2 regions of the Planomonospora antibiotica genome follow, and region 2 is predicted to be linked to the other one. Evidence: riboswitches for the same ligand, from Rfam matches in the RefSeq annotation. Region 2 holds a riboswitch; the other holds the start of a gene.
The links. A riboswitch is a leader RNA that binds a small molecule or an ion and turns the genes downstream of it on or off. The one in region 2 is predicted to bind glycine.
Positions count from the first base shown of each region.

Region 1: linked by a shared signal. The riboswitch ahead of gcvP (aminomethyl-transferring glycine dehydrogenase) and the one ahead of gcvT (glycine cleavage system aminomethyltransferase GcvT) in region 2 are both predicted to bind glycine.

Region 1 is NZ_BMQE01000016.1:37,471-54,230, reverse strand. Features, by position in the region: gene IEZ06_RS16725 (o-succinylbenzoate synthase) at 1-593, opposite strand, end outside; gene IEZ06_RS16720 (hypothetical protein) at 593-826, opposite strand; gene IEZ06_RS16715 (AMP-binding protein) at 1,042-2,232, shown strand; gene IEZ06_RS16710 (hypothetical protein) at 2,282-2,629, shown strand; gene IEZ06_RS36350 (RNA polymerase sigma factor) at 2,843-4,243, shown strand; gene IEZ06_RS16700 (hypothetical protein) at 4,314-4,730, opposite strand; gene IEZ06_RS16695 (TetR/AcrR family transcriptional regulator C-terminal domain-containing protein) at 4,914-5,507, shown strand; gene IEZ06_RS16690 (DUF5999 family protein) at 5,931-6,122, shown strand; gene IEZ06_RS16685 (alpha/beta hydrolase family protein) at 6,188-6,790, opposite strand; gene IEZ06_RS16680 (hypothetical protein) at 6,872-7,249, shown strand; gene IEZ06_RS16675 (hypothetical protein) at 7,357-8,139, opposite strand; gene gcvP (aminomethyl-transferring glycine dehydrogenase) at 8,255-11,110, opposite strand; glycine riboswitch at 11,272-11,364, opposite strand; gene IEZ06_RS16665 (MerR family transcriptional regulator) at 11,380-12,000, opposite strand; gene IEZ06_RS16660 (bifunctional nuclease family protein) at 12,145-12,624, opposite strand; gene ftsR (transcriptional regulator FtsR) at 12,703-13,353, opposite strand; gene IEZ06_RS16650 (double zinc ribbon and FHA domain-containing protein) at 13,380-13,892, opposite strand; gene IEZ06_RS16645 (mannose-1-phosphate guanyltransferase) at 14,306-16,760, opposite strand, start outside.
Region 2 is NZ_BMQE01000022.1:18,045-31,241, reverse strand. Features, by position in the region: gene IEZ06_RS20230 (DUF3618 domain-containing protein) at 1-299, shown strand, start outside; gene IEZ06_RS20225 (amino acid deaminase/aldolase) at 474-1,667, opposite strand; gene IEZ06_RS20220 (DUF6286 domain-containing protein) at 1,821-2,450, shown strand; gene IEZ06_RS20215 (hypothetical protein) at 2,754-4,520, opposite strand; gene IEZ06_RS20210 (L-serine ammonia-lyase) at 4,672-6,081, opposite strand; gene gcvH (glycine cleavage system protein GcvH) at 6,160-6,549, opposite strand; gene gcvT (glycine cleavage system aminomethyltransferase GcvT) at 6,546-7,643, opposite strand; glycine riboswitch at 7,677-7,772, opposite strand; glycine riboswitch at 7,773-7,871, opposite strand; gene IEZ06_RS20195 (gamma-glutamyl-gamma-aminobutyrate hydrolase family protein) at 7,991-8,686, opposite strand; gene IEZ06_RS20190 (3-oxoacyl-ACP reductase) at 8,689-9,453, opposite strand; gene IEZ06_RS20185 (aldehyde dehydrogenase family protein) at 9,468-10,811, opposite strand; gene IEZ06_RS20180 (glutamine synthetase family protein) at 10,814-12,184, opposite strand; gene IEZ06_RS20175 (FadR/GntR family transcriptional regulator) at 12,248-12,964, shown strand; gene IEZ06_RS20170 (hypothetical protein) at 12,977-13,197, shown strand, end outside.

The sequences.
Region 1 (16,760 bases), on a different contig from region 2:
GGGTCCTCCGCGCGCCGGATCGACTCGTCGGCCGCGACCGGCACCTCGACCCGTCTGCGGACCCGGGCCAGTTCGTCCAGGGTCGCGCAGGGCTGCTCGGCGTACTCCAGGCCGAAGCGGCGGTCGAGCTCGGTGATCCGGGCCACCGCCTCATCGACGTCCCAGGCTCCGTTGGCGTCCACCCGGATCCGGCCCGCCGCGCCGAGCGCGTCGCGTACGGCCTCGACCCTGGCCAGGTCGTCGGCGAAGGCCTGGCCCCGCTCGGCGACCTTCACCTTGACCGTGCCGCAGCGGGCCCGCCGTACCATCGCGCGGGCCTGCTCTGGGCCGACGGCGGGCACGATGGCGTTGACCGGGATCCGGTCGCGCAGCGGCGCGGGCCAGCCGGTGAAGGCCGCCTCCTCGGCGCAGGCGCGCCAGCGGGCGCACTCGGCCGGGCCGTACTCGGGGAAGGGCGAGAACTCACCCCACCCGGCGGGGCCCCTCAGCAGCACCCCCTCGCGAGCGGTCTGCCCGCGGAAGCGGGTCCGCATCGGGATCCGGAACACCCGGAGCTCCGCCGTCTCCGGTGCCCCGGATCCTCTGGCGCCCATTACGGCCGACGCGGAGACGCGCCGAAGCCGGGCGCCCGCTCCTCCTCGGACACGTCGCGACCCCGGCGGACCCGCCCGCCCGTGCCGGCCGGGCCCCGCCGCAGGGCGGTCCGCGCACCGCACCGGGAGACGCCACGGCGTTCCGGCCGGTCGACCGCGATCTTCGCGGTCTCCTCAGCGGCCTCGCGGACGACGTCCTCGTAGTCATCCGACCGCTTCCAGCCGACCGTCACGATCGTCTCGCCCCTTCCCCCGCGCCGACCCCTCGGTCGTCGTCCGGCTCATCGGCACTAACCTTACCGAAGGTCCGCACAGGGCCTCTGCCTGCGGGTCGAGGATGAATGCGGGCCCGTCAGGGGATGACCCGCCGCCAGGCGGAACATCCCGAGCATGGTGACGGTCGATGGAATTCCGCCGTTCACCCTTCTGGATCATGGATCTCCAGCCAATGCGTTCGATTCCGAAGCGGGCAGGCGGCCGGGAGCTGCACGCCGTGACCCTGCCGCCGGGGCCCGCGCTGTTCCACGCGGTCGCCGCGGCGCTCGACGACAGCGGTCCCGCGGGCCCCGCGATCCTGCCCCTGCCTCCGAACCTGCCCGGCCCCGCGCTGCGGGCGACGCTGGAGGCCCTGCGCCCGGCCCTGCTGGACGGCGTACGGCAGGCCGGGGGCGAGCCCGTCCCCCCGGAGGTGGCCGTGGTGATCGCCACCAGCGGCACCACCGGCGTCCCCAAGGGCGTGCAGCTGTCCGCCGCCGCGCTGCGCGCCTCAGCCTCGGCCTCCCTGGAGCGGCTGGGCGCCCGGCCCGGTGAGCGGTGGCTCTGCTGCCTGCCGCCCTCGCACGTCTCCGGCCTGCAGGTGCTGGTCAGGTCCCTGCTGGGGGGGACCGAGCCGGTCGTCCACGACGGCTTCTCCGCCGAGGCCGTGCTCGCCTCGGGGGCCGCCCACGTCTCGCTGGTCCCGACCCAGTTGCGCCGCCTCCTCACCGTCTCGGCGGACCTGTCGGCGTTCCGGACGATCCTGCTCGGCGGGGCGGCCGCTCCCCCGGGACTGCTGGACGAGGCCCGGGCGGCCGGCGCCCGGATCGTCACCACCTACGGCATGAGCGAGACCTGCGGCGGCTGCGTCTACGACGGCCGCCCCCTCGGCGGTGTGGACCTGCGGATCGGCGGCGGCTCCCAGGACGGCCGGATCCGCATCGCCGGGCCCGTCCTCTTCTCCGGCTACCGGCTCCGGCCCGACCTGACCGCTGCGGCCCGCGACGGCGACTGGTTCGTCACCTCCGACCTCGGCACGCTGGAGGACGGCCGGCTGCGGGTGCTGGGCCGGGCCGACGACGTGATCAACACCGGCGGGGAGAAGGTCGTCGCGGCGGCCGTGGCGGCCGTCGTGGCCGAGCACCCGGCGGTCGCCGACGCCGCGGTGGTCGGCCGCCCGGACCCCGAGTGGGGCGAACGGGTGGTCGCCGTCGTGGTCTCCTCCGCTCCCCCGTCGCTGGCCGGGCTGCGCGCCTTCGTCAAGGAGCGGCTGCCCGCCCACGCGGCCCCGGCCGAGCTGGTCGTCATGCCCGAGATACCGCTTCTGCCCAACGGCAAGCCGGACCTGGCCGCGCTCCGTCGTGCTCTGCGGGGGGAACCGTGAGGGGCTCCCGGACGTCGAAGAGATGACGCGAGCAGGAAGGACGAGCCCGATGAAGCCAACCCGCAAGACGTGGGTCTCCGCCGGAGTCGTCGCCGTGGTCCTCACCGGCGGCGTGTCCGTCGCGGCGGCCGCCTCCGCGGGCGGGGCCGGACGGGCGGGTGGACCCGTGCCCGCGATCGAGCCGAACGAGCCGGTCCCCGCAGGATCGGCTCCGCCGTCCGCCCCGGTCCCGCCCGCCTCGCCGGAGCGGACCGCCCCCGCGGAGGACTTCGTGGTCTCCAAGGAGGTCAATCCCGAACCCGAGAAGGTCGCGCGCTACTGGACCGAGCACCGGATGGAGGAGGCCCGGCCGATGCCGATGCCGGTGGTCGAGGGCCCGGCCGGCCCGACCGGGTAGGCGGCTGGGGGCGGCCGTGACGGGACTTCGATGGGATGGGCCGGTTGAAACCGGCCCATCCCATCATATTTTCCCCGTCAAGTCGGGAACAGAAAGGTCGTCGGCGGGGTTATTGGTACTGGTGCGCTGAGCGGTCCCCCGGCCGCCCCACCCGCAACGTGTCAACGCCCACAACCTGCAAACAGACGACTCCGTAACGGAGGAGGTGTCCTCATGCCCCAAACCGCCGCCGCGACCTCGACCGAGGCCCCGACGACCCTCGAGCAGCTCCTTGACCGAGGGCGAGTTCAGGGTCACCTTTCTCTCGCGGAGCTGCGTCACGCCTTCGCCGACGCGGGCATCAGCCCGGCCGAGGGCCGCACGATCCTGCGCGAGCTCACCGAGGCGGGCGTGAGCCTGGCCGCCGAGGACGAGCCCACGCTCGCCGCGGCCACCAAGAAGGCCGCGGCCAAGACCGCCGCCCGCAAGACGGCGGCCCGCAAGGTCTCTCCGCGCACGGCCAGGGCCGCCGGCGGGAGGACCGCCGAGAAGAAGACCGCGGCCGCCCCGCAGGACGCCCCTTCGGACAAGGCCGCGCCGGGACCGGACGACGAGCCGGAGAACCTCGAGGCGAAGCTGGCGGAGGAGGGCTGGACCGCCCCCGACGAGGCGGAGCTCGAGGCCGAGGTGGAGCAGGCGGCGGCGGACCTGGACGACCAGTCGTCGGTCATGGGCGACTCGGTGCACACCTACCTCAAGTCGATCGGCCGCCGCACGCTGCTCACCGCCGCCCAGGAGGTCGAGCTCGCCAAGCGGATCGAGGCCGGCCTGTACGCCGAGGCCAAGCTGGAGTCCGAGCCCGGCCTGCCCGCCGACGTCCGCGACGACCTGGAGTGGGTCGCCGAGGACGGCCGCCGTGCCAAGGACCACATGCTGGAGGCCAACCTCCGGCTCGTCGTCTCCGTCGCCAAGAAGTACACCGACCGCGGCATGGCCCTGCTCGACGTGGTCCAGGAGGGCAATCTCGGCCTGATCCGCGCGGTGGAGAAGTTCGACTACACCAAGGGCTACAAGTTCTCCACCTACGCCATGTGGTGGATCAGGCAGGCCATCCAGCGCGGTTTCGCCGACTCGGCCCGCACCATCCGCCTGCCCGTGCACGTGCTGGAGATGCTGTCCAAGCTCTCCCGCGTCGAGCGCGACATGCACCAGCGGCTGGGCCGCGAGCCCACGCCCGAGGAGCTGGCGGTCGAGCTGGACAGGACCCCCGACCAGATCGAGGAGCTGCTGCGCACCAGCCGCCAGCCGCTCAGCCTCAACGCCACCATCGGCGAGGACGGCGAGACCACCATCGGCGACCTCATCGAGGACGTCGACTCCCCGGAGGCCTCCGAGGTGGTGGACCGCCAGCTGCTGGGCGAGCAGCTGCGCGGCGTGCTCGGCAACCTCTCTCCCCGGGAGGCCCGCATCATGGCCCTGCGCTTCGGCCTCGTCGACGGCAAGCCCCACACCCTCGACGAGATCGGCAAGCACCTCGGCCTGACCCGGGAGCGCATCCGCCAGCTGGAGAAGGAGTCCCTGTCCAAGCTGCGCCACCCGAGCAACACCCGGCCGCTGCTCGACTGGGCCAGCTGAGCCCCTCGAGACGCGCGAGCCCCGGTACGGTCCGGCCGTACCGGGGCTCGGCGCGTCCGGCGCCCGGACCTCAGGGCGTGGTGCCCGCGCGGTTGGCGGTGCCGACGGGGAGCACGTCACGCGGCATGTCGACGAGGCGGTTGCGCTCACGCAGCGTGCGCAGGCGCTCGACCTCGGTGGTCCACTCGGCTCCCCTGGGGGTCGCCCTGCCCTTGCGGCGGCGGAGCCGGTCGTCGTAGGACCTGACGCCGAAGGCCACCCGCTGGTTGGCCTCGGCGGCGCGCAGCGCCTCGGTCAGGGCCTTGTCCAGGACCAGGGCGGCGGCCCGCCGCTCGGTGGAGGAGGTCGTGGCGGCCTGCACCTCGCGCAGCGCGGCCTCGGCCAGGCGGGCCTTCCGCAGAAGCTCGGGGAAGCTCTTCCCGACCTCCTGGTCAGCGTGGTAGCGAACCTCCGCCTCCCGGCTCACTCGCGGTCGGAAAAACGCCATCTTCTACCCTCTCTCGCCTGACTGCCCGGCTGGTGACAGCGGTTAGCCTACGCCGTCCGGCGCGGGCCCTCGTACTCAGGGGAGGGCGGCGCACCGCGCGGGCGGCACCGGCGCGGCGGACGCGCCACGCCGGAACCGGCGACTTCCTTTACACAGTAAGGCAGCTGGTGGCAGGATGGCTCCATGCCAGCCAAGCGACCACCGATCCCCCTGTCCAGGGAGCGCATCATCGAGGCGGCCCTGCACATCGCCGACAGCCAGGGGCTGCGGCGGCTGACCATGCGGCGTCTGGGCGACGCGCTCCAGGTGGAGGCGATGGCCATCTACCACCACCTGCCCCGCGGCAAGGACGCGCTGATGGACGCCCTGGCCGAGCACGTCACCACCGTCCACGTGGAGCCGGGCGGCGACTGGCGGGAGACCGCGCGCGAATGGTGCCGGGCGAGCCGTGCCGCGCTGCGGGAGCACCCCGGGGTGCTCGCCCTCGCGCTGACCAAGCCGCCCAAGGGGCAGGCCGCGATGGCCGTGCGGGAGCAGATCGAGCAGCTGGCCGAGGCGGGGCTGCCGGACGCGTCCCAGGCCGTGCGGGCGCTGCGCGCCTACGTCTTCGGCGCGGTGGCGGTGGAGGTCCAGCAGTCGAGCTGGGCCGAGCCCGCCGGCCCGGACGACGACGCCGAGCCGTGGCTGCCGCCCTCCAGGGGCGGCGGCAGCGCGGCGGCCGACGCGGATTTCGAGCGGGGACTCGACGCCCTGCTGGCCGGCCTGACCCGCGGCTGACCGTCCCGGGCCGGCGCGGAAGGCCCGGGACGCGGAAGGCGGCTCCGGCCGGGTCTCCGGTTCGCAACCGATCGTTTACACAATCTCCGGCGTGTCGCACTTGGCCGGTTATCGGGTGATGCGGCACGCTGTGTCATAGGTCACACAGCGGTGTCATAGGTCACGTCCCCGGCTGGGACCGAAGGGCCACTTCCAATGGCCCTCAAACGGTCCTAACTGACTATGTCGCACGGGTGTGACCCGTCGCACACTTGAGTTGTCCAGTGTGCGCGCCTCACCCCGTTCGAGGCGCGCACCGTCATATGCCAACCGCAAACGCTCGTCCCCCGTCATACGTGGGAACGGGGTCCCGTCGGTGACGGTGTCCGCCGATCGCCGACGTCGACCCCGGCGAGCCGACACGAGAGATCTGGAGGCACGCCGATGTGCCCGCACGAGCCGTCCTGCCCTTCCGCCGATGGGCCGGGCCGCGAGGCCGCCCGCACCGTGGTCGCCCACCCCGAGCAGGGGTGGAGCCTTCTCTGCAACGGCGTGGTGCTGTTCGAGGACACCGGTGAGCTGCTGCCCGACGGTGCCGTCATCGAGCCGCACCGCCCCTTGGCCGGCGTCTCCTGAGCATCCGCGTCGCCCGGGGCGGGCCGCGCTCCACCTGATCGGCGCCGGGTCCGCGCTCTGCCCGATCAGCGCCGGGTCCGCGCTCCGGCGTCGAGCCACCCGGCCACGGCCTCGCCCACCCGGGCGGGGTCCTTCTTCAGGTCGTGTCCCTCCCCCGGCAGCACGACCAGGCGTGCGACGTCCTCCGCCTCCGGCATGCCGAAGGGGTCCCGGTCCCCGCTGACCGCCAGCACGTCCACGCCCGCAGCGCGCAGTTCCTGCGCGCGGGAGCGCTCCGGCCTGCCCGGAGGGTGCAGCGGGAAGGCCAGTGCGACGACCGCCTCGGCCCCCACCGCGCCCGCCGTACGGCAGGCCACCCTGGCCCCGTTGCTCCGCCCGCCCTGCACCATCGGCAGGCCGGGGTGACTCCGGCGGAGCTCCGCCACCGCGGCCGCCCACGCCTCGTCCTGCTTGACCGCCGAGCCCGGCGCCCGCGCACCGCGCAACCGGAACGGCTGCGTCACCCTGGCGACCAGGCCGCCGATCCCCAGCACGGCGTCCCGTACGGCCAGCAGGTCCGGCGCGTCCACTCCCCCGGCCGAGCCGTGCGTGAGGACCAGTAGGAACCGGGGGTCCGGAACCGGGTCGATCTCGGCCCGCGCAGGGCCGTGCGGCGTCACGATCTCCATGGGGGAACGCTACCGGTGCCGTCCGCGGATCTCGTCCTCATGACCGATGCCATGCCCCCGCGCAGGGTGCAGACTGGGAACGTGCAGGAAAACCACGACATCCGCCAGGACATGCGCGCCACCCTCGACGCCCGGCGCGAACTGGGCCCCGAGTACGAAACGGCGCTCGTCGAGTCGTTCGTCGAGCGGCTCGACGCGACCATCGCCGCCCGCGTGCGGGCCGAGGTCCATGCCACCGGCTCCTCGCCGTACGGACCGCCCCCCAAGAAGCAGCGCAGGAGCGGTGATTCGTCGGCCACGATCGCGCTGGGCTCGCTGGGCATCGGCATCCCGCTGACCGGCATCGCCGCGGGCGAGGCCGGGGTCGCCGGACTGCTGCTCGCCTGGGGCGGCATCATCGCGGTCAACCTCGCCCACGCGCTGGGCAACTGGCGCCGCCGCGACTACCGCGACTACTGATCCGGTCGCCCCCTCCGGGGCCGTGCCGTCCGCGGAGGGGTGGTCCCGCGGGAGGATCGGCCACCGGGCCGGCGGCCCGGCCCCGAGCGGTCACGGTCCGCCCGCGCTCACAGGTCGCGGTCGCGGCGCAGCCGGACCTGGGCGGCCAGCCGCTCGTCGGCGTGGCCGAGGCCGTAGCCCCACACCCGCTCGGCGTCCTCGTCGCGCCCGCGCAGCGGGAGGGTCCGGGCCAGGAGCTCGATGGCCAGCGCGCTCGTCTCGACGTCGCCGCCCTCCTCCACCGCCCCCTCGAACTCCGCGCACGCCAGTTCCAGGTGCGCCACACCGAGCAGCACCCGCAGCCGCGGCGGATCGGCCACGTCCGGCACCGCCAGCGCCTCCAGGAGCACGTCGGCCGCCTCGCCGGGCTCCCCCTCCTCCAGGAGGAACTCCGCCAGCCGCTGGGCCGCCCGGGAGGCGATCTCGGGGTCCCCGGTGGCCAGGGCGGCCCGCAGCGCCTCCTCCGCCTCCCTCTCGTCCGCGGCCAGCCGGGCCAGGGCCATGTGCGCCAGCGGCGCGTAGCCGGGGTTCCCGAGCCCCAGGGCGGCCTGCCAGGCCGCCCTGGCCTGATCGGTCAGGTCCTCGCTCTCGAAGCTCTCGGCGAGCAGGCAGGCCGCCTGTGCGGCGAACTCCGGATGACCGGTCGCCAGCGCGGTGCGCGCGGCGGCGCGGGCCCCCGGCACGTCCCCCCGCTCCTGGAGCACCACGGCCAGCCCCACCGCCGCCTGGGCCCGGTCGGGCCCGTCGGCTTCGGCCGCCAGCTCGGCGAGGATCGCGGCGGCGCCGTCCAGGTCGCCGTCCTCGGCCAGCCTGCGCGCGACCTCCAGGGGGTGTGTGTCGACGTCCGGCATTCAAGATCCTCCCCGGGTAAGGAACGGCCCCGAGCCTAACGACTCGGGGCCGTCCGCGTCTTCGCATACGCGGTGATCCGTGCGGCTTGCGCGGGCGGGCCGTACGGCGGGCGGGTCAGTCCTCGTACGCCTCCAGCGGCGGGCAGGAGCAGACGAGGTTGCGGTCGCCGTAGGCCTGGTCGATGCGGCGCACCGGCGACCAGTACTTGCCCTCGCGCAGCGACGGCACCGGGTAGGCGGCCTCGGTGCGGGTGTAGGCGTGGGGCCACTCGTCGGCGGCGACGCAGTCGGCGGTGTGCGGCGCGTTGCGCAGCGGGTTGTCGGTCCGGTCGTAGGCCCCCGAGGCGACCTTCCCGATCTCCTCCCGGATCGCGATCATCGCGTCGCAGAACCGGTCGAGCTCGGCCAGGTCCTCGCTCTCGGTCGGCTCGATCATCAGCGTCCCGGCCACCGGGAAGGACATGGTCGGCGCGTGGAAGCCGTAGTCGACCAGGCGCTTGGCCACGTCGTCGACGGTGACGCCGGTCTCCTTGGTGATCTGGCGCAGGTCGACGATGCACTCGTGGGCGACCAGCCCGCCCCGGCCGGTGTACAGGACCGGGTAGTGCGGGGCCAGCCGGCGGGCCAGGTAGTTGGCCGACAGGATGGCCTGCTCGGTCGCGGCCTTGAGGCCCTCGCCGCCCATCATCCGGATGTAGGCCCAGGAGATCGGCAGGATGCCGGCCGAGCCGTACGGCGCGGCGGAGACCGGGCCGACCGCCGAACCCTCGCGCAGCGGGTGGCCGGGCAGGTAGTCGGCGAGGTGGGCGCGGACCGCGACCGGGCCGACGCCGGGACCGCCGCCGCCGTGCGGGATGCAGAAGGTCTTGTGCAGGTTCAGGTGGGAGACGTCGGCCCCGAACTCGCCGGGCTTGGCCAGGCCGACCAGGGCGTTGAGGTTGGCGCCGTCGACGTAGACCTGGCCGCCGGCCTCGTGGACCAGCTCGCAGACCCGGGTGATGCCCTCCTCGTACACGCCGTGCGTGGACGGGTAGGTGACCATGATCGCGGCGAGCCGATCGCGGTGCGCCTCGATCTTGGCGGTCAGGTCGTCGAGGTCGACGTTGCCGTCGTCGTCGCAGGCGACCACGACCACCTTCATGCCCGCCATGACGGCGCTGGCGGCGTTGGTGCCGTGCGCCGAGGACGGGATGAGGCAGACCTCGCGCCCGGCCTCGCCCCGGGCCCGGTGGTAGGCGCGGATGGCCAGCAGGCCGGCGAACTCGCCCTGGGAGCCGGCGTTGGGCTGGATCGACACGGCGTCGTAGCCGGTGACCTCGGCCAGCCAGCGCTCCAGCTCCCTGATCAGCTCCAGGTAGCCCTCGGCCTGGTCTGAGGGGGCGTACGGGTGCAGGCCGGCGAACTCCGGCCAGGTGATCGGCTCCATCTCGGTGGTCGCGTTGAGCTTCATGGTGCAGGAGCCCAGCGGGATCATCGACCGGTCGAGCGCGACGTCCTTGTCCTGGAGCCGGCGCAGGTAGCGCAGGAGCGCGGTCTCGGAGCGGTGGGCGTGGAAGACCGGGTGGGTGAGGTAGTCGCTCGTGCGGAGCAGCTCGGCGGGGAGCGCGTCGTGCGCGGCGGCGTCCAGGTCGGCCAGGACCGCGCCGCTGACCTCGAAGGCGGCCAGGACCTGCTCCAGGTGGAGCAGCTCGGTCCTCTCGTCGCAGCTGACGCCCACGTGGTCGGCGTCGACCAGGCGGAGGTTGACCCCGTTGTCGCGGGCGGTCGCGACGATCCGCTCCGCGCGGCCGGGCACCCGGGCGAGCACGGTGTCGAAGAAGACGTCGTGCACGACCTCCACGCCGCCCTGGCGCAGGCCCTCGGCGAGCACCACGGCGAGCCGGTGCACGCGCCGGGCGATCCGGCGCAGGCCGTCGGGACCGTGGTGGACGGCGTACATGCCGGCGATCACGGCGAGCAGCACCTGCGCGGTGCAGATGTTGCTGGTGGCCTTCTCCCGGCGGATGTGCTGCTCGCGGGTCTGCAGCGCGAGCCGGTAGGCGGGGCGCCCGTCGGCGTCCTGGGAGACGCCGACCAGCCGGCCGGGCATCTGCCGCTGGAGGCCCTCGCGGACCGCCATGTAGGCCGCGTGCGGGCCGCCGAAGCCGAGCGGGACGCCGAACCGCTGGGAGGAGCCGATCGCGATGTCCGCACCGAGCTCGCCGGGCGGGGTGAGCACCGTCAGGGCCAGCAGGTCGGCGGCGGCCACGACCTGGGCGCCGCGGGCGCGGGCGGCCTCGGCGACCGCGCGGAAGTCGCGGACCCGGCCGCTCGCGCCGGGGTACTGCACCAGGACGCCGAAGCACTCGGGGAGCTGTCCGGACAGGTCGCTCTCGACCAGCTCGATGCCGAGCGGCTCGGCGCGGGTGCGCAGCACGGCCTTGGTCTGCGGCAGCGCGTCGGCGTCGACCACGAACACGTCCGACTTCGCCCGGCCGGCGCGGCGGGCCAGGGTCATCGCCTCGGCCGCGGCGGTGGCCTCGTCCAGCAGGGAGGCGCCGGCGATGTCGAGCCCGGTGAGGTCGGAGACGACGGTCTGGAAGTTGAGCAGGGCCTCCAGCCGGCCCTGGGAGATCTCCGGCTGGTAGGGCGTGTACGCGGTGTACCAGCCGGGGTTCTCCAGCAGGTTTCGGCGGATGACCGCGGGGGTGACCGTGTCGTGGTAGCCGAGGCCGATCATCGAGGTGAGCACGGTGTTGCGGGCGGCCAGCGCGCGCAGCTCCCCGATCGCCTCGGTCTCGCTCGCCGCCGAGGGCAGCTCCAGCCGGTCCGCGGAGCGGATCACTTCGGGCACGGCCACCGCGGTCAGGTCGGCGACGGAGGCGAATCCGACCGCCTCCAGCATGCGGGTCTGGTCGGCGTCGTCGGGCCCGATGTGGCGGGTGGCGAACGGCGGGGGAGCGAGCTCGCTGAGGGGTGACAGGTCGGTCATGGGAAGCCTCCCGAGGCGGTGGAGACCGGCGCTGGGCGCGGGCGTACGGGCCGGATCTCCCCCTCTGTCATCTCGACCTGAGAGCTTCACCTGCCCCTGGCGGGGAGGCTTTCACCGTCGGTGAGACGCGCCTGGCGGACGCACCTGCTTTCCAGAGTTGCCTCGTCCGTGCGGTACAGGGTGCCTGAGAGATTCCGGGGAGGTTGCTCCTTCGGCGCCCCGATCATGGTCGGGGTCTCTCCCGCACAGGGTCGTCAGCGAGACCAACTTTACCCCGTGCGCCGAGCCTGCCGACGGCGGGCCAGCTCATCGCCGGGGTGATCGCCTAAAGGGCCTTCGTCGCTCTCCGCACGCTCGCCGGGGAGCTCCGCCAGGGAGCCCTCCACCTCCTGCCAGACCCGGCCCAGGGCGATGCCGAACACGCCCTGGCCGCCCTGGAGCAGGTCGATGACCTCGTCGGGCGAGGTGCACTCGTAGACGCTGGCCCCGTCGCTCATCAGGGTGATCTGGGCCAGGTCGCCGGCCCCGCGGGAGCGCAGGTGGTGCACGGCGATCCGGATCTGCTGCAGGGAGACGCCCGTGTCGAGCAGGCGTTTGACGACCTTGAGCACCAGGATGTCGCGGAAGCCGTACAGCCGCTGGGTGCCGGAGCCGTGCGCGGCCCTGACCGTGGGCTCGACCAGCCCGGTACGCGCCCAGTAGTCCAGCTGCCGGTAGGTGATCCCGGCAGCGGTGCAGGCCGTGGGGCCTCGATAGCCGACGTCGGCGGGCGGGCTCACCGGTCGCCCGTCGAACAGCAGGCCTTCTTCTCCGGCGCGCTGGCGCGCCGACCGGCGCCGCCCCGGATCATCCTGGCCGGCCGCCTTTCCTTCGCCGCTGCTGACCGCCACTGCGGACCTCCGGCTTTCTCTCATCCCATGGCCTGATCTGGGGGTTTGTACACGGCCACAGGTTCACTCGCACCGTAAGACTGGGATCTGCCTCAGTCAACGACCCCACTCGGCGCGTCGTGAAGCGTAAATGCACCGAAATTCCTACCCCGCACGGCCGAAGTCCTCCGGCGAGATCTGGTCAAGGAACTCCCTGAACTTCTCCACCTCGTCCTCCTGCCCCTCCTGGTCCTCGGGGATGATCACTCCGGCCTCCCTGACCACGTCCTCGCTGGCGAAGATGCGGGCGCCGGTGCGCAGGGCCAGGGCGATGGAGTCCGACGGCCGGGCGCTCACCTCGGCGCCGTTGGAGAACACCAGGTCCGCGAAGAAGATCCCCTCCCGGAGCGCGACGATGTTCACCGTGGTCAGCCGGACACCGAGCGCGTCGATGACGTCACGGAACAGGTCGTGCGTGAGCGGCCGGGGCGGCGGCTCCTCGGCCTGCGCCATGGCGATCGCGGTCGCCTCGGTCATCCCGATCCAGATCGGCAGGTAGCGCTCCCCGTGTGCCTCCTTCAGCAGGACGATCGGCTGGTTGGAGGGCATCTCGACCCGGACGCCCACGACCTCCATCTGCAACACGGGCTGCTCCGTTTTCGCTGGGTTCAACCGTTTCATTCAACGTAACACCCGCGGGGGCGCGGGCGCCCGGTCAGGCCCTCACCGGCCCAGGACCCCACGAACACCGGAACGCAGCAGGGAGGCGTGCAATTCCAGCAGCAGGCCGGAGATCTCCCTGGCGGTCTCGTCCGCCCGGTCGATCGCACCGGGCGCGCGACGGCGCAGCAGCGGCGCGACGGCCTGCTCCACGAGCCCGGCCTCCCGCTCGGCGGCGGCCCTGACCGCCCTCAGGTGGCGGGCCCGGAGGCCGAAGGCGGACAGCGCGCCGACGCTGCGGGCCACGGCCAGCGCCTCGGCGTCGTAGTGCCGGGCCACGGCCGCCAGCAGTCCGTAGTCCTCGAGCTCGGCCAGGGTCTCCTCGTCGATCTCGGCGGCGGCCAGGAGCTCCTCGCGGCTGAGCCGGACCTCCGGCTGCGCCTCCGAGGGCACGGCGCGCGGCCGGGCGACGGGCCGCTCCTCGCGGTCGGCCTCCTCCAGCCGATCCTTGATCACCCGCAGCGGCAGGTAGCGGTCGCGCTGCTCGCTGAGGATGTAGCGGAGCCGCTCGACGTCGGCGTAGGTGAACTTGCGGTAGCCGGAGGGACTGCGCTCCGGCTCGATCAACCCCTCGCCCTCCAAGAAACGGATCTTGGAGATGCTGACGTCGGGGAACTCGCCCTGCAGCAGGGCGAGCACCTCCCCGATGCTCATGTGCGCACGAGCGGCCTGCGGGCTCATCATCCTCCAGCGGCGCCGCGGGTGAGGAACACCAGGCGGAACTTGCCGATCTGCACCTCGTCACCGCCGTAGAGCGGGACCTCCTCGATCCGCTCGCGGTTGACGTAGGTGCCGTTGAGGCTGCCCACGTCACGGACGGTGAACACGCCTCCGCCGCGCCGGTAGAACTCCACGTGGCGCCGCGAGACGGTGATGTCGTCCAGGAAGATGTCGCTCTCCGGGTGGCGGCCCACGGTGGTGAGGTCACTGTCCAGCAGGAAGCGACTGCCGGCGTTGGGTCCGCGCTGGACGACGAGCAGGGCCGTGCCCGGGGGCAGCTGCTCGACGGCCTGCCGCTCGGCGAGGAGCGCCTCCCCTGTCTCCGCCTCGTAGGCCTCGATCCCGGAGAGGGAGATCGTCGACGTGCTGTCTCCGGGTGTCTCGGCTCTGGTCAGCGGCGACCCGCAGCGAGAACAGAAACGCGCGTCCTCGGGGTTGGCATGACCGCACTGCGTGCAGTAGACGCTCGGCATCGATCGGCTCGGCCTCCTACCGCGAAGGCGCGGCAACGGTGCTCGGGGATGCGCGCCTCGCTTCTTCGCTTCTCAAGTGTTTGCTCAAACTGCGAATGCCGCAACTTACGCCGCTGAGGCGCAAAGGTCAAGGCGAGCACTGGACCGGGGGTTCGGTCGGGGACAAAGTTACAGGCGGGGAAGGCCCAAGGTCCATATCTTCGCCAAGTCGGGCGCGTCGTGCCGCCTGCCGGGTCCTCCCAGGTCCCTCAGGCCTCTCCCGGCCCGGGGCCCCGCCCCGCAGGCCTCTCCCGTACCCGGTTCTCCCTCGTCCCGCGGAGCCTCTCCCGTACCTGGTTCTCCTGCGTCCCGCGGAGCCTCTCCCGCCTCGGATCCCCTGCGCCCCGCAGGCCCTCGATCCCCGCCCGTCCGGCTCACGGGCCGGCCGCCCGTTCCACGATCCGGGCCCAGTGCTCCAGCAGGACCTGCGCCGAGTCGGCGTCGGAGCCTTCGGCCCACAGGTGGGTGACCGCCTCGGAGGGGTCGGGCAGGATGAGCGTCCAGCTCCCGTCCTCGCCGACGACCCGCACGCCGTCGGTGGTGTCGATGCGCTGGCGCTCGGCCGCCTCGATGACCGAGCGCATCACCGCCCCCTTGGCCGCCCAGGGGGTCGGCACCGTACGGCGCAGCAGCCTGGCGACGGGGATCCTGGCGTCGATCTGGCTGAGCGAGAGCCGGGTTCTGGCGACCAGGCCGAGCAGGCGCAGGAAGACCGCCAGCCCGTCCACCGCCGGGCCGAACTCCGGCACGATGAACCCGCCGCGCCCGTCCCCGGCGAACACCATGTCCGGCGCGCGGGAGGCCGCGGTGAGCGCGTCGAGCGCGGTGGAGGTCCACTCGACCTGCACGCCGTGGAAGCGGCAGACCTGCTCGGCCACCCGCGTGGTGGTCACCGGCAGCGCCACCCTGCCGCCGCGCCGCTCGGCCGCGACCAGGTCCAGCACGACCAGCAGGGCGCGCTCCTCGCTGATCAGCTGGCCCGTCTCGTTGACCAGCGAGACCCGCTCGCCCACCGGATCGAACCGCACCCCGAACGCCGCCCGGGAGGAGCCGACCAGCTCCGCCAGGCGCTGCAGGTCGCGGCGGCGCTCGGCGAAGGTCTCGGTGGGCGAGGCCTCGTCCAGCCGGTTGTTGACGGTCAGCACGTCGACCCCGACCCGGCCCAGCAGGCTCGGCAGCACCAGGGAGGAGGTGCCCCCGGCGCAGTCGACCACGACCTTCATGTCGGCGTCGCGCACCCCGGTCATGTCCACCCGGCGCAGCAGTTCGTGGGTGTAGTCCTCGACCACCCGCGGGGGGAAGCCGAGCTCGGCGATCTCGCCGGGGAAGGCCCGGCGGAACTCCTGGCGGGAGAAGACCCGTTCCAGCTTCCGCTGCGCGGACCGGGACAGGTCGGCGCCGCTGTCGTCCATGAAGACGATGTCCACGCTCTGCGGGTCGCCCGCGGTGGTGCGCAGCGCGATCCCGCCGACGGCGTTCTCCTTGGCCGTGTGGAAGCGGGAGACGGGCAGCGGGGTGGCCTCCAGGTCCAGCACGTTGATGGCACTGGCGTTCAGGGCGCTGATCACCGCCCGCTTCAGGGCCCGCGCCGCGCGCGAGGAGTCGCGGGAGGTGACGACCGAGGCGCCCTTGCGCAGCGTCGTGGCGTAGGCGCTGGCCAGCCGTACGCACAGCTCGGGGGTGATCTCGACGTTGACCAGCCCGGAGACCCCGCGGGGACCGAACAGGCTGCGCTGGCCGCGGGACTCCCAGATCACGCTGGTGTTGACCACCGCCCCGGCCTCGACGGTCTTGAACGGGTAGACCTTGACGCCGGAGGAGACGTAGGCCTCGGCCTCGATGACGCACTCGTCCCCGATGACGGCGCCCTCCTCGATCCGGGCCCCCGTCATCAGGTCGCTGTTCTTGCCGATGACGCAGCCGCGCAGGTGGACCCCCGGGCCGACGTAGACGTTGTCGTGGACCACGGCCCGGTGCAGGAAGGCGCCCTCGCGGACCACCGCGTTGCTCCCCAGCACGGTGTACTCGCGCAGCTCGGCGCCGGCCTCGACCTTGGCGTAGTCGCCGATGTACAGCGGGCCCTTGAGCACGGCGTCCGGGTCCACCACGGCGCCCTCGGCCACCCAGACGCCGGGCGAGAGCTCGAAGGCGTCGAGGTCCACCGCCACCCGGCCGGAGAGCACGTCGGCCTGGACCGCCAGGTAGCTCTGGTGGGTGCCGACGTCCTCCCAGTAGCCGCCCGCCACGTAGCCGAAGAGCGGGGCCCCGCGCGCCAGCAGGCGGGGGAAGACGTCCGCCGACCAGTCGACCGGCTCCCCCGCCGCGACCTCGTCGAGGACCTCGGGCTCCATCACGTAGATGCCGGTGTTGACCGTGTCGGAGAAGACCTGGCCCCAAGTGGGCTTCTCCAGGAAGCGCTCGACCCGGCCCCGCTCGTCGGCGATGACGATGCCGAACTCCAGCGGATTGGGCACGCGCTTGAGCCCGATGGTGACCAGCGCGCCCTGCTCCCGGTGGAACCGGACCATGTCGGTCAGGTCGATGTCGGTGAGCGCGTCACCGGAGATGACCAGGAACCGGTCGTCACGGAGCTTGTCCGCGGCGTTCTTGACGCTGCCGGCCGTGCCGAGCGGCGTCTCCTCCGTGGCGTAGTACAGGTCCATGCCGAGCTCGTCGCCGTCGCCGAAGTAGGTGCGGACGAGGGCGGCCAGGAACTGCACGGTCACCACGGTCTCGGTGAACCCGTGCCTCTTCAGCAGCCGCAGCACGTGTTCCATGATCGGCCGGTTGACCACGGGCAGCAGCGGTTTGGGCTGGTTGGCGGTCATC
Region 2 (13,197 bases):
CGCGGGCGGAGTTGGCCGAGACGGTCGACGCCATCGCGGACCGGGTGCGCCCGAAGAACGTCGCGCGGCGGACGGTGGCCAGGGTGGAGGCGAACGCGAAGCAGTTCGTCGCGTCCGTCGGGGACAGGATCGGTGACGCGGTGGGGGTCTCGCCGCGTCCGGTGAAACCGGCGGGTGAGCCCGGGGACGACCTGTGGGCGGACGAGGCGCCGGGTCTGGCGCCGGTGCTGATCGGCGTGGGGGCGGTCCTGGTGGTCGGGGCGGCGGTCCTGCTGGTGAGGCGGCGCCGCCGGAGGTGACGTGCCGCCGGAGGCGGCGTGCGGGGCGGGGCCGCGGGTGCGGCCCCGTGCTCCGGTGGGTGGGATGCGTGGTCCTTCGCGGGGCCCGGTGTGGTTCCGTGCTCCGGTGGGCGGTGGTGCGCGGCCCTCTCGGGGCGAGGCCCGGTGGGGCCGGTGCTCCGGTGGGCGGCGGGGTCAGAGGAAGGTGCGGCCCTCGCCCCGGTAGGTGGGGACCTCGTCGACGATCTCGTCGCCGTCGATGAGGTGGAGGGTGGCGAAGCGTTCGCAGAGTTCGCCGGCCTTGGCGTGGCGGAACCATACGCGGTCGCCGAGGCGGAGGTCTTCGGCGGGCTGGCCGATGAGCGGGGTCTGGACTTCGCCGGCGCCTTCGCGGGGGTCGTAGCGCAGGCCGCAGGGCAGGTAGGGCTGAGGGAGCCGGTCGGGTCCGGGTGTGCCGGAGGCGGTGTAGCCGCCGCCGAGGACGGTGGCGACGCCGGGGGCGGGGCGGCGGACGACGGGCAGGGCGAAGAGGGCGGCGGGGCGGCCGGTGAAGCCGCGGTAGAAGTCGAACAGGCGCGGGTGGTAGAAGCCGGAGCCGGCGGTGAGTTCGGTGACGGCTTTCTCGCGGGTGGTGGTGGCGAGGCTGCCGGTGCCGCCGCCGTTGACGAATTCGAGGTCGGCGAACTGGCGGACGGCCTGGACGATGCGGCCTCTGCGGAGGATGAGTTCGCGGCGGGAGCGGGCCTGCATCCAGCGGATGGCGCGGGCGGTGAGGGGGTGGCCGGGCGGGTCGTCGCCGACTCCGGCGATCTGGGCTTCGTAGGCCATGACGCCGGTGAGGCGGAGGCCGGGGCGTTTGGCGATGTCGGCGGCGAGGTCGGCGGCCTGGTCGGCGTCGCGGACGGGGGAGCGGAGGGCTCCGGCGCGCAGGCGGCCGCCGAGGGCGGTGTAGCCGGCGTCGACGTCGAGGCAGAGGCGGATCTCGTGGCGGTCGCGGAGTCCGGCGGTGGCGGTCTCGATGAGGTCGAGGTGGTCGGTGCGGTCGACCATGAGGGTGATCTCGCGGGCGGCGCGGGGGTCGGTGGTGAGCCGGGTCATGGCGGTGCGGTCGGCGGTGGGGTAGGCGACGAGGATGTCGCGCAGGCCGGTGGAGGCGAGCCAGAGGGCTTCGGGGAGGGTGTAGGCCATGGTGCCGGTGTAGCCGTCCATGGCGAGGATGCGTTGGAGGACGGGGCGGGAGCGGATGGACTTGCTGGCGACGCGGATGGGTTTGCCGCGGGCGCGCCGGGTCATGTCGGCGGCGTTGGCGCGCAGGGCGGCGAGGTCGAGCACGGCGAACGGGGGTTCGAGGTGCGCGGTGGCCCGGTCGTAGCGCTGGCGGTCGTCCATGGGGGCAGGATAACTCCGCCCGACCATACATGAGTAGCTCTCATGTTAACCGGCCGCGGGTAAATTCTTCCTCCGGATCGGGTCAGCAATCGCGTGGGCCGGTGCGTCGTGCCGTACCGGGGCGGGGGTGGGCGCCGTAGACCTGGCCGGGTGATGACTACTCTCCAGGAGATCCTGGCGGGCCCGGGAGGCGCGCCGGAGGCGCCCGAGGGGCCGCGGCCGCAGGCGGGCGGGCGCAGGGCGGCGCGGTTGCTGCGGCCGAGCCGGGGCCCGGCGGGCGCGGTGGTCGCGCTGGCGGCCGCGGTGGTGCTGTCCGCGCTGGCGGCGGGCACGGTGACGCTGCTGAGCGGGTCGTCCTCGGCGCTGGCGGTGTACGGCCGGCTCGCGGCCGGGCCGGGTGCGCTGAGCTGGTCGGACCCGGTGGTGCTGGGGGCGGCGTTGGGCGTGGTGGCGGTGGGTGCGGCGCTGGTGGCGGTGGCGGTCGTGCCCGGGCGGCCCCGGCTGGTGCCGCTGGAGACGGGGGATCCCCTGGCGGTGATCGGCCTGACCCGGTCGGGGCTGCGCCGTACGCTGCGGGCCGCGGCGGAGTCGGTGGACGGGGTGGGCCGGGCGCGGGTGCGGCTGGGCCGCGGCGGCGTGGAGGTCCTGGTGGTCGCGGAGACGGACGGGACGGGGCGGTTGCTGCGCCGGGTGGGGGCGGAGGTCGGGGACCGGCTGGCCGCTCTGGGCGCGGTGTGCGGTGACGAGGTCGTGGTGCGGTTGCGCGGCCGGGGGATCGGATGAGGGTCTTTCCGGACGGTCTGCGCGGCCGGGGGTCCGATGAGGGCGTTTCCGGGCGGTCTCCGGGGTCGGGGGTCCGATGAGGGTGTTTCCGGGTGGTCCGGGCGGGCGGAGGGGCTGATGAGGGCGTATCTGGGCAATCGCATCGGTCTGACCGTCACCGGGCTGGTGCTGGCCGGGGCGGGGGCGTACGGCGTGCTGCGCGGGCTGGGGGAGGTCCCGGGGCACGCGGCGGAGGCGCCGGTGCTGGACCCCGGACTGCCGGCGCGGCTGGCGGAGGACCCCGGGGCGGGGTGGCTGGCGGCGCTAGTACTTGTAGTACTGGGGCTTGTCGCGGTCCGCTGGCTGCTGCGGTCCCTGGGCTGGGGGCGGCGGGGCCGCCGCAGTGAGACCGGGATCGCGATGCTGGGGGTCGCGCTTAAAGAAGTCGAAGGGCTGAGCCGGGTCCGGGTCCGGACGGTCGAGGGGGACCGGATCCGGATCGGGGTACGCTGCGGGCCCGCGACCGACGTCGGCGAGCTCGTAGCGCGGATGAACGAGGACGCCGTCGACAGGGTTCGGCGGGCGGTAGGGGACGATGCGCTGGGGGTCTCCGTCCGGGTGCACGTCCGCCGTCGCTGAGGCCCGCCGGGCGGCCTGGTCCGGGGGGCTCACGGGGTCCTCGGCGGGGGCGCCGGGGGTGTCGGCGGCGGTCTCGGAGTCGCGCCCGCCGAAGGCCAGTCCGGCGGCCAGACAGGCGAGGGGTGCGGCGACCGCCGCGTGGCGGTGGTCGAAGGCCGAGGTGAACTGCGGCAGCGCGATCAGGGCGGCGGCCGCGGTCCAGGGCGGGAGGAGGGCGCCGCCGAGGCGCCGCCAGCGGGTCAGGACGCCGATCAGGCCGATGGCCAGGACGACGCCGAGGAAGGGTCCGCGCAGGAAGCCGTGTTCCTGGTAGGCGCGCAGCCAGCTCGCGTAGGGGTCGACGAGGCGCGGTTCGCCGGGGTCCGCCTGGTAGGCGGTGGCGAGCTCGGCGGCGGTGCGGCCGCCGGCGGCGGGGGTGTCGGGTAGCGAGGCGGCGGCGTCGGGGAAGACGTGGGCGCTCTGGTCCTCCGTGGTGGGGTAGACGCGCCGGTCCCAGTCGAAGACGTGGGCGAGGTCGGTGAGTCCGGTGCGCAGGAAGTCGGCGGGCTGGGCTCTGACGGCCTGCAGGGCGAAGTCGCCGGCGAGCGCGTCGCGTTCGGCGGGGGAGCCCTGGAACCTGTTCAGCGGCGAGCCGCCGTCCGAGAGGTAGGCGGGGGGCGGCTTGCGCTCGCCGGGCGGTTCGGCGGGGCAGAGGGCGGCGGCGGGGCCGGTGGGCCTGATCCGGGCGCAGTCGGCGAAGGTCGTCGTGCGGGCCCAGAGGTGGGCGTTGCCGCGGGTCAGGCCGTGGTCGCCGAACTCGGTCCTGAACCAGGCGGCGTGCGCGCCGAGGGTCAGGGCGGCGGCCGCGGCGGCGGCGGTGACGGCTTTCCAGCCGGCGCGGCGGACGGCCAGGCAGACGAGGACCAGCAGGAGCAGCGGCAGGCCGATGACGCGGGTGGCGGCGGCCGCGGCCAGGAGGGTGCCGGCGAGCAGGGCGGTCCGGGCGGACGGGCGGCGGTTCCACAGCAGCAGGGTGAGGGCGAGCACGGTGAGGGTCTGGAAGAGCGCGTCCGCCGTGACGAGGTGTTCGAGCTGGATCTGGTGGGCGTCGAGCAGGGCGGGGAGCGCGGCGAGGGTGGCGCCCCAGCCGGGGAGCCCGGCCAGGCGGCGCAGGAGGAGGTAGACGCAGCAGGCGGTGGCGAGGCCGAGCAGGTGCTGGGCGACGACCACGGCCTGCACGCTCTGCAGCGGGCTCAGCAGCCGCAGGAAGAGGGGGTAGCCGGAGGAGTGCGACTCGGTGGGGCGGAGGGCGAGGGCGGCGTCGAGGTGGGTGAAGGAGTCGGGCCAGAACCACAGGGCGGGGCGGTAGCCGAGTACGGCGAGGGCCCGCAGGGCGCCGCCCGCCGGCAGCGCGACCAGGAACAGCCAGTGGGCGCGGAGGAAGCGGCCCGCCGGTTGGGCTTCCGTCGTCACGCGACCTCCCTGACCTTCACGAACAGGTTGACCACGATAGTCCCAGGGACGGGCGGTCTCGTCCGCGATGACGGACTTGGCGGTGCTTGAGGGTGTTCGCAGCGTCCGCCCGGATGTCCGCCCGGCCGGCCTGCCGGGCGGACGTCCGCCGTCAGCACTCGATGACGTTGACGGCGAGGCCGCCGCGGCTGGTCTCCTTGTACTTGTCGAGCATGTCGCGGCCGGTGTCGCGCATGGTCTTGATGGCCTTGTCGAGGGCGACGAAGTGCCGGCCGTCGCCGCGCAGCGCGATGCGGGCGGCGGTGATGGCCTTGATGGAGGCGACGGCGTTGCGCTCGATGCACGGGATCTGGACCAGGCCGCCGACGGGGTCGCAGGTCAGGCCGAGGTTGTGCTCGATGCCGATCTCGGCGGCGTTCTCCACCTGCTCGGGGGTGCCGCCGAGCACCTCGGTGAGTCCGGCGGCGGCCATCGAGCAGGCCGAGCCGACCTCGCCCTGGCAGCCGACCTCGGCGCCGGAGATGGAGGCGTTCTCCTTGAACAGCACGCCGATGGCCCCGGCGGTGAGCAGGAAGCGGACGACGCCGTCGTCGTCCGCGCCGCCGCCCGGCCGGCCGTCCGCGCCGTCGGCTCTGCGGACGAAGCGGTCGTAGTAGGTGAGGACGGCGGGGATGATGCCGGCGGCGCCGTTGGTGGGGGCGGTGACGATGCGGCCGCCGGCGGCGTTCTCCTCGTTGACGGCGAGGGCGAACAGGGAGACCCAGTCCATCGTCTGGAGGGGGTCGCTGCCGGGGTCCTCGGCCTGCAACTGCCGGTGGAGCTGGTGGGCGCGCCTGCGGACCTTGAGGCCGCCGGGGAGCATGCCCTCCTTGGCGATGCCGCGCCGTACGCACTCGGACATGACGCGCCACAGGTCGAGCAGGCGGGCGCGGATCTCGTCCTCGGTGCGGCCGAAGGCCTTCTCGTTCTCCAGCATCAGGCCGGAGACGGACAGGCCCGTCTCGCGGCACCGGGCCAGCAGTTCGGCGGCGGTGGTGAAGGGGTGCGGCAGTTCGGTGTCGTCGGCCTTGATGCGGTCGGCGCCGGTGGCGTTCTCGTCGACGACGAAGCCGCCGCCGACGGAGTAGTAGACCTTCTCGCGGAGGGTCTCGCCGTTCTCGTCGAAGGCGGTGAAGCGCATGCCGTTGGGGTGGCCGGGCAGTGAGATCTTCCGTTCGAAGACGAGGTCCTCGCCGACGACGAAGGGGATCTCGCGGGAGCGGTACAGCCGGATGGTCCCGGAGGACCTCATGGCGGCCAGCCGCTCGTCGACGGTGTCGACGTCGACGAGTTCGGGTTTCTCGCCGGACAGGCCGAGCAGGACGGCCTTGTCGCTGCCGTGGCCCTTGCCGGTCAGGCCGAGGGAGCCGTACAGCACGGCCTCGACGCGGGCGGTCTTGTCCAGCAGGCCGTCGCGGTCGAGGCCGCGGGCGAAGCGGTGGGCGGCGGCCATCGGTCCGCCGGTGTGGGAGCTGGAGGGGCCGATGCCGATTTTGAAGAGGTCGAAGACGCTGATCGCCATTGATCGGTCCTTGTCCTTACGTCACCGGGACCGCGCGCGCCGGGCGGCGCGCGCGATCACGGCGCGGGAGAGAAGATTTCAGGATTCGCCGGAGGTGAGGGCGGTGTACTCCTCGGCGGAGAGCAGGTCGGCGGCGTCGCCTTCGAGGCGGACGCGGAACAGCCAGCCCTCGCCGTACGGGTCGCCGTTGACCAGGGAGGGGTCGTCGACGACGGCGGTGTTGACCTCGACGACCTCGCCGCCGACGGGGGCGTAGATGTCGCTGACCGACTTGGTCGACTCGACCTCGCCGACCGCGTCGCCGGCGGCGACGGTCGCGCCGACCTCGGGGACCTGCACGTAGACCACGTCACCGAGGGCCTCGGCGGCGTAGGCGGTGATGCCCACGGTGAGGACCAGGCCGTCGTCGACGCCCGCGATCCACTCGTGTTCCTTGGTGTAGTGCAGTTCGTCGGGAATGCTGCTCACTTGTTCCTCCTGTAGAAAGGCAGGTCGACGACCTCGACCGGCTCGTGGCGGCCCCGGATGTCCACCGCCAGCTCTTCCCCCGTCGCGGCGGTGTCCACGTAGGCCATGGCGACGGGCCTGCCGAGCGACTGCGAGGGGGCCCCGCTGGTGACCTCGCCGACGACGGTGCTGCCGCCGGAGGCCAGCACCACCGGGTAGCCGTGGCGGGGCACGCGGCGGCCGGCCGCGACCAGGCCCGTCAGACGGCGGGCCGGGGGGACGTCCTTGAGGGGTTCGAGGGCCGCCCGGCCGACGAAGTCGCCCGGTTTGTCAAACTTCACCACACGGCCGAGGCCGGCGTCGAACGGGGTGAGGGCGGTGGACAGCTCGTTGCCGTACAGCGGCATGCCCGCCTCCAGGCGGAGGGTGTCGCGGGCGGACAGGCCGGCGGGGAGCAGGCCGTGCGGCTCGCCCGCCTCGGTGAGCGCGGTCCACAGCGGCTCGGCGTCGTCATTGGCGACGAACAGCTCGAAGCCGTCCTCGCCGGTGTAGCCGGTGCGGGCGATGAGCGCCTCGCGGCCGGCGACGGTGGCGGGCAGCCCGGCGTAGTACTTGAGGCCGCCGAGGTCGGCGTCGGTGAGCGCGGCGAGGATCTCCTGGGACCTGGGGCCCTGGACGGCGACGAGAGCGTACTGCTCGGAGCGGTCCTCGACGACGGCGTCGAAGCCCTTGGCCCGTTCGGCGAGCCTGGCGGCCACGGCGGGGTAGTTGGAGGCGTTGGCGACGACCATGAACTCCTCGGGGGCGAGGCGGTAGACGATCAGGTCGTCCAGCACGCCACCGCGGGAGTTGACGATCATGGTGTAGCGGGCGCGGCCGGGCTCCAGCACGGACAGGTGGCCGACGAGCGCGTAGTCGAGGGCCTGGCCGGCCTGCGGCCCGGTCACGAAGATCTCGCCCATGTGGGAGAGGTCGAACAGGCCCGCGGCCTGGCGGACCGCGTTGTGCTCGGCTGACTCGCTGCCGTAGCGGAGCGGCATGAGCCAGCCCGCGAAGTCGGTCAGGGTCGCGCCGAGAGACGTGTGGACGCCGCGCAGTGGCGTGGGTCGGGGCATGATCGCACCTCAGGCATGGGTCGGATGAGAGCATCCTCCCCCTCTGTCGTGGATGCCTGAGAGTTTCGCCCGGTTTTTACCGGACTTTCACCTTCGGCGAGACCTCGGGGGCCTGCTTTCCAGAGGGCACCTACCCGCACGGTCCTTTGCCTTGAGAGGTTCGCGGGGAGGGCTTGCTCCTTCAGGGGTCCTGGCCTGGATGTCAGGACGCTCTCCCGCACGGGGTTCACATCGGTGTCGCGGCCAGCCTAACGGCCCGGGACCGCCGAGCGAAATCCCCCGCCGGGACCTCTCCGCCGCCCCGCCACCACCGCCGTCGTGCCCCCCTGCCCCGGCCGCCGGCGCGCTCAGCGGCGGGCGTGCCCGACGAGCGCCTCGAACAGGGCCGATTCGTCGTCGGCCTCGGGGTGCCACTGGACCGCCAGGGCGAAGGGGTGGTCCGCCAGCTCCACGGCCTCGACGGTGCCGTCCTGGCTCCGGGCGGTCACGGTCAGGCCGTCGCCCAGCCGGTCGGCGGCCTGGTGGTGGTAGTGGGCCACGTCGTCGGTCTCCACCCCGAGGATCGCCGCGATCCGGCTGCCGGGGGAGAGCCGTACCGGCATGCGTCCGAAGGCGCCCGGCGCGGGGGCGTGCCCGGTGTGGCCGACCGCGTCGGGCAGGTGCTGGCAGAGGGTGCCGCCCAGGGCCGTGTTGAGGATCTGCAGGCCGCGGCAGACGCCCAGGAACGGCAGGCCGCGGTCCAGGGCCGTCCGGACCAGCCCCAGCTCGGCGTCGTCGCGGAAGCCCCGGACATGGCTCGTGCGCTCGTGCGGGCGCTCGCCGTACCGGGCCGGGTCGATGTCGCCGCCGCCGACCAGGATCAGCCCGTCCAGGCGGTCGGCCAGGACGGAGGGGTCGCCGGCCGGGGGCAGGATCACCGGCTGGCCGCCCGCCCGGACGACGTGGTCGACGTAGTCGTACGGCAGGAGCGCCGCGGGCGTCTCCCAGACGGTGAAGCGGGCGGGCTCGACGTAGCAGGTGACGCCGATGACGGGACGGGGCACGGCTACAGCGGGGTGACGTAGGCGCCGGAGATGCCGCCGTCGACCAGGAACTGCGAGGCGGTGACGAAGCTCGCGTCGTCGGAGGCCAGGAACGCCACCGCGGCGGCGATCTCGGCGGCCTCGGCGAACCGGCCGAGCGGGACGTGCACCAGGCGGCGCCGCGCCCGCTCGGGGTCGGCGGCGAACAGCTCCTGCAGCAGCGGGGTGTTCACCGGTCCCGGGCACAGCGCGTTGACCCGGATGCCCTCGCGGGCGAACTGCACGCCCAGCTCCCGCGACATCGCCAGCACGCCGCCCTTGGAGGCGGTGTAGGAGATCTGGCTGGTCGCCGAGCCCATCACCGCGACGAACGACGCGGTGTTGACGATCGAGCCCCCGCCGCGCCGCCGCATGTGCGGGATGACGTGCTTGCAGCACAGGTAGACGCTGGTCAGGTTGACCTCCTGGACCCGGCGCCAGGCCTCCAGGCCGGTCTCCAGGATCGAGTCGTCGTCCGGCGGGGAGATGCCGGCGTTGTTGAAGGCGATGTCCACGCCGCCGTAGGCGTCGGCCGCCGCCTGGTACATCCGGACCACGTCGCCCTCGTCGGTGACGTCGGCGCGCACGAACAGGCCGCCCACCTCGGCGGCGGCCTTCGCGCCTGCGGTCTCGTCGACGTCGGCGCAGACCACCTTCGCGCCCTCCTGGGCGAACCGGCGCGCGGTGGCCAGCCCGATCCCGCTCGCCGCGCCGGTGATGACGGCCACCCGGTCCTGCAGGCGCTGCATCGGTCCTCCCTGCATCAATCCTCCGAAATGAAGACGTTCTTGGTCTCGGTGAACGCGGACAGGGCGTCCGCCCCCAGTTCGCGGCCGAGCCCCGACTGCTTGAACCCGCCGAACGGCGTCCAGTAGCGCACCGACGAGTGGGAGTTGACGGAGAGGTTGCCCGCCTCGACGGCGCGGGCCGTGCGCAGCGCCCGCCCCACGTCGCGGGTCCAGATCGAGCCGCTGAGGCCGTACCGGGTGTCGTTGGCGATCCGTACGGCGTCGGCCTCGCCGTCGAACGGGACGACCGACACCACCGGGCCGAAGATCTCCTCGGTGAACGCCGGGTCGGTGACCTCGGGCGTCAGGACGGTGGGCGGGAACCAGAAGCCGGGTCCGGACGGGCAGGAGCCCTGCAGGTAGGGGGTGCCGGTGACGAAGGAGGCGACCCTCTCCCGGTGGGCGGCGCTGATCAGCGGTCCCATCTCGGTGTCGGCGGCGCGCGGGTCGCCGACCTTCACCGCGAGCACCGCCTCCGCCAGCAGGCCGAGGAACTCGTCGTAGACCGGCCGTTCCACGAGGACGCGGGAGCGGGCGCAGCAGTCCTGGCCGGCGTTGTCGAAGACCGCGTACGGCGCGGTGGCGGCGGCCTTCGCCAGGTCGGCGTCGGCGAAGACGATGTTGGCGCTCTTGCCGCCCAGCTCCAGGGTGAGCCGCTTGACCCGCCGGGCGCACACGGCGCCGATCTCCTTGCCGACCTCGGTCGAGCCGGTGAACACGATCTTCGCGACGTCCGGGTGCTCGACGAGGCGGGCGCCGGCCGTCTCCCCCTCGCCGGGCACGACCTGGAGCACGCCCTCGGGCAGGCCGGCCGCGAGGGCCAGCTCGGCCAGGCGCAGCGCGGTCAGCGGGGTCTGCTCGGCGGGTTTGACGATCACGGTGTTGCCCGCCGCCAGCGCCGGGGCGGCCCCCCAGGTCATGACGACCATGGGGAAGTTCCACGGCACGATCACCCCGACGACGCCCAGGGGCTCGGCGAAGGTGACGTCCCAGCCGCCGGGCACCGGGATCTGCCGGCCGTGGTCGCGCTCGGGCGCGCCGGCGTAGAAGTCCAGCACGTCGCGGACGTTGCCCGCCTCCCAGCGGGCGTTGTCGGCGGTGTGCCCGGCGTTGGCGGTCTCCAGGGCGGCCAGCTCGGCGGCGTGGGAGTCGACCAGCGCGGCGAAGCGGCGCAGCAGCCGGGCGCGGTCGCCGGGGGCGACCCGCCGCCAGGCGGGGAAGGCGGCCTTCGCGCGCTCCACGGCGTGGTCCACCTCGGCGGCGCCGGAGAGCTCGACCTCGGCGAGGACCTCCTCGGTCGCCGGATTGACGATCTTCATGTTCACATCCGTTCGAATCCGCGCACCAGCTCCCAGTCGGTGACGGCCGCGTCGAAGGCGGCCAGCTCGACCCGGGCGGCGTTGGCGTAGTGCGCCGCGACCTCCTCGCCGAAGGCGTCGCGGGCGAGTCCGGAGCCCTCCCACAGGGCCAGGGCGTCGCGCAGCGTGCCCGGGACCGTTTCGGAGCCGGAGGCGTAGGCGTTGCCGGCGAACGGCTCGCCCGGCTCCAGCCCGTTCTCGACGCCGTGCAGCCCGGCCGCGATCATCGCGGCGACCGCCAGGTAGGGGTTGACGTCGCCGCCGGGCACCCGGTTCTCGACCCGCAGCGACGCGCCGTGGCCGCCGACCAGGCGCAGCGCGCAGGTCCGGTTGTCCACGCCCCACCGGACGGCGGTGGGGGCGAAGCTGCCCGGCGCGTACCGCTTGTAGGAGTTGACGTTCGGCGCGTAGAGCAGGGTGAACTCCCGCAGGCAGGCGAGCTGCCCGGCGATGAAGCGCCGCCCGGTCTCCGACAGTCCGTACGGCCCCGGCCCGGCCATGACCGGGTCGCCGTCCGGCGAGCGCAGCGACAGGTGGATGTGGCAGGAGTTGCCCTCGCGGGCGTTCGGCTTGGCCATGAAGGTCAGCGACATGCCCTCCTGGGCGGCGATCTCCTTGGCGCCGTTCTTGTAGACCGCGTGGTTGTCGCAGGTGGCCAGGGCGTCGGTGTAGCGGAAGGCGATCTCGTGCTGGCCGAGGTTGCACTCGCCCTTGGCCGACTCGACGTACATCCCGGCGCCCTCCATGCCGAGCCGGATCCGGCGCAGCAGCGGCTCGATCCGGGCGGTGCCGAGCAGCGAGTAGTCGACGTTGTAGAGGTTGGCCGGGGTCAGGTCGCGGTAGCCGCGGCGCCAGGCCTCCTCGTAGGTGTCGCCGTAGACGACGAACTCCAGCTCGGTGCCGGCGAAAGCGTCCCAGCCGTGCTCGGCCAGCCGGGCGAGCTGGCGGCGCAGGACCTGCCGGGGCGAGGCCGCGACGTCCGAGCCGTCCTCCCAGACGAGGTCGGCCATGAGCATGGCCGTGCCCTCCTGCCAGGGCACCCGGCGCAGGGTGGACAGGTCGGGCCGCATCACGAAGTCCCCGTACCCGCTGTCCCACGACGACATGGCGTAGCCGTCCACGGTGTTCATGTCGACGTCCACCGCGAGCAGGTAGCTGCAGCCCTCGGCGGCGTGCTCGGCGACCTCCTCCAGGAAGTAGCGCGCGGACAGCCGCTTGCCCTGCAGGCGGCCCTGCATGTCGGCGACCGCCAGCAGCACCGTGTCGATCCGCCTGGCCGCCACCTCGCTGCGCAGTTCGCTGAGGTCCACGCGCCCTCCTCGCCGGAATCTCATTGGGCTACTATCAGACCATTGATGTGCACCGAGGACGGGGTTGTCAAGAGCCGGAGGTGATGTTTGGACGAGTCGCCGCTGACGGCGGTGCTGCGGCCGGTGCGGTCGGGCAACGCCTTCGAGGAGACGGTGGAGCGGCTGCTCCAGGCGGTCAAGCTCGGGCTCGTCGTGGAGAAGCTGCCGCCCGAGCGGGAGCTCGCCGCGCGGCTGGGGATCAGCCGGGTCACGCTGCGCGAGGCCATCCGCGCGCTGGCCGAGGCGGGCTACCTGGAGGTGCGCCGGGGCCGGTACGGCGGCGCGTTCGTCACCTACGCCCCGCCCCCGCCCCGGCGGGGGGACCTGCGCCGGGCCGTGGCCGACATGGGCACCGGCCACCTGGCCGACGCGCTCACCTTCCGCACGGCCGTCGAGTGCGGCGCGGCCCAGGTGCTGGCCACCGCCGAGCCGGCCGGGGAGTGGCGCGAGACGCTCCGCCGCCGCCTGGCGGAGGTCAACTCCGCCGGGCCCGACGACTACCGCCGCCTGGACACCGCCTTCCACCTGTCCATCGCCGAGCTGACCGGCTCCCCGCTGCTCGCCGCCGCCTGCGCCGACGCGCGCCTGCGGGTCACCGACCTGCTGAACGCGATCCCGGTGCTCCAGCGCAACATCGAGCACGCCGCGGTCCAGCACGAGGCGATCGTCGCCGCGATCCTGGCCGGCGACCCGGACGCCGCCCGCCGCGCCGTGGCCGAGCACCTGGAGGGCACCGCGGCGCTCCTGCGGGGGTTCCTGGCATAACCTGGACGGACTGTGGGGGAGTGGTTCCAGCAACGGATCATCGAGACAGGACGGCTGCCGCTGTTCTGCTTCTTCGTCGCGCTGATCGTCGCCTTCGTGTTCACCCGCGTCAACGTCCGGCTCATCCGGGCGAAGATCGGCTGGTTCCGCAACGTCAGCGTCGGTGAGATGCACATCCACCACGTGGTGTTCGGCGTGGTGCTCACCCTGCTGAGCGGGGTCGCGGGGCTGCT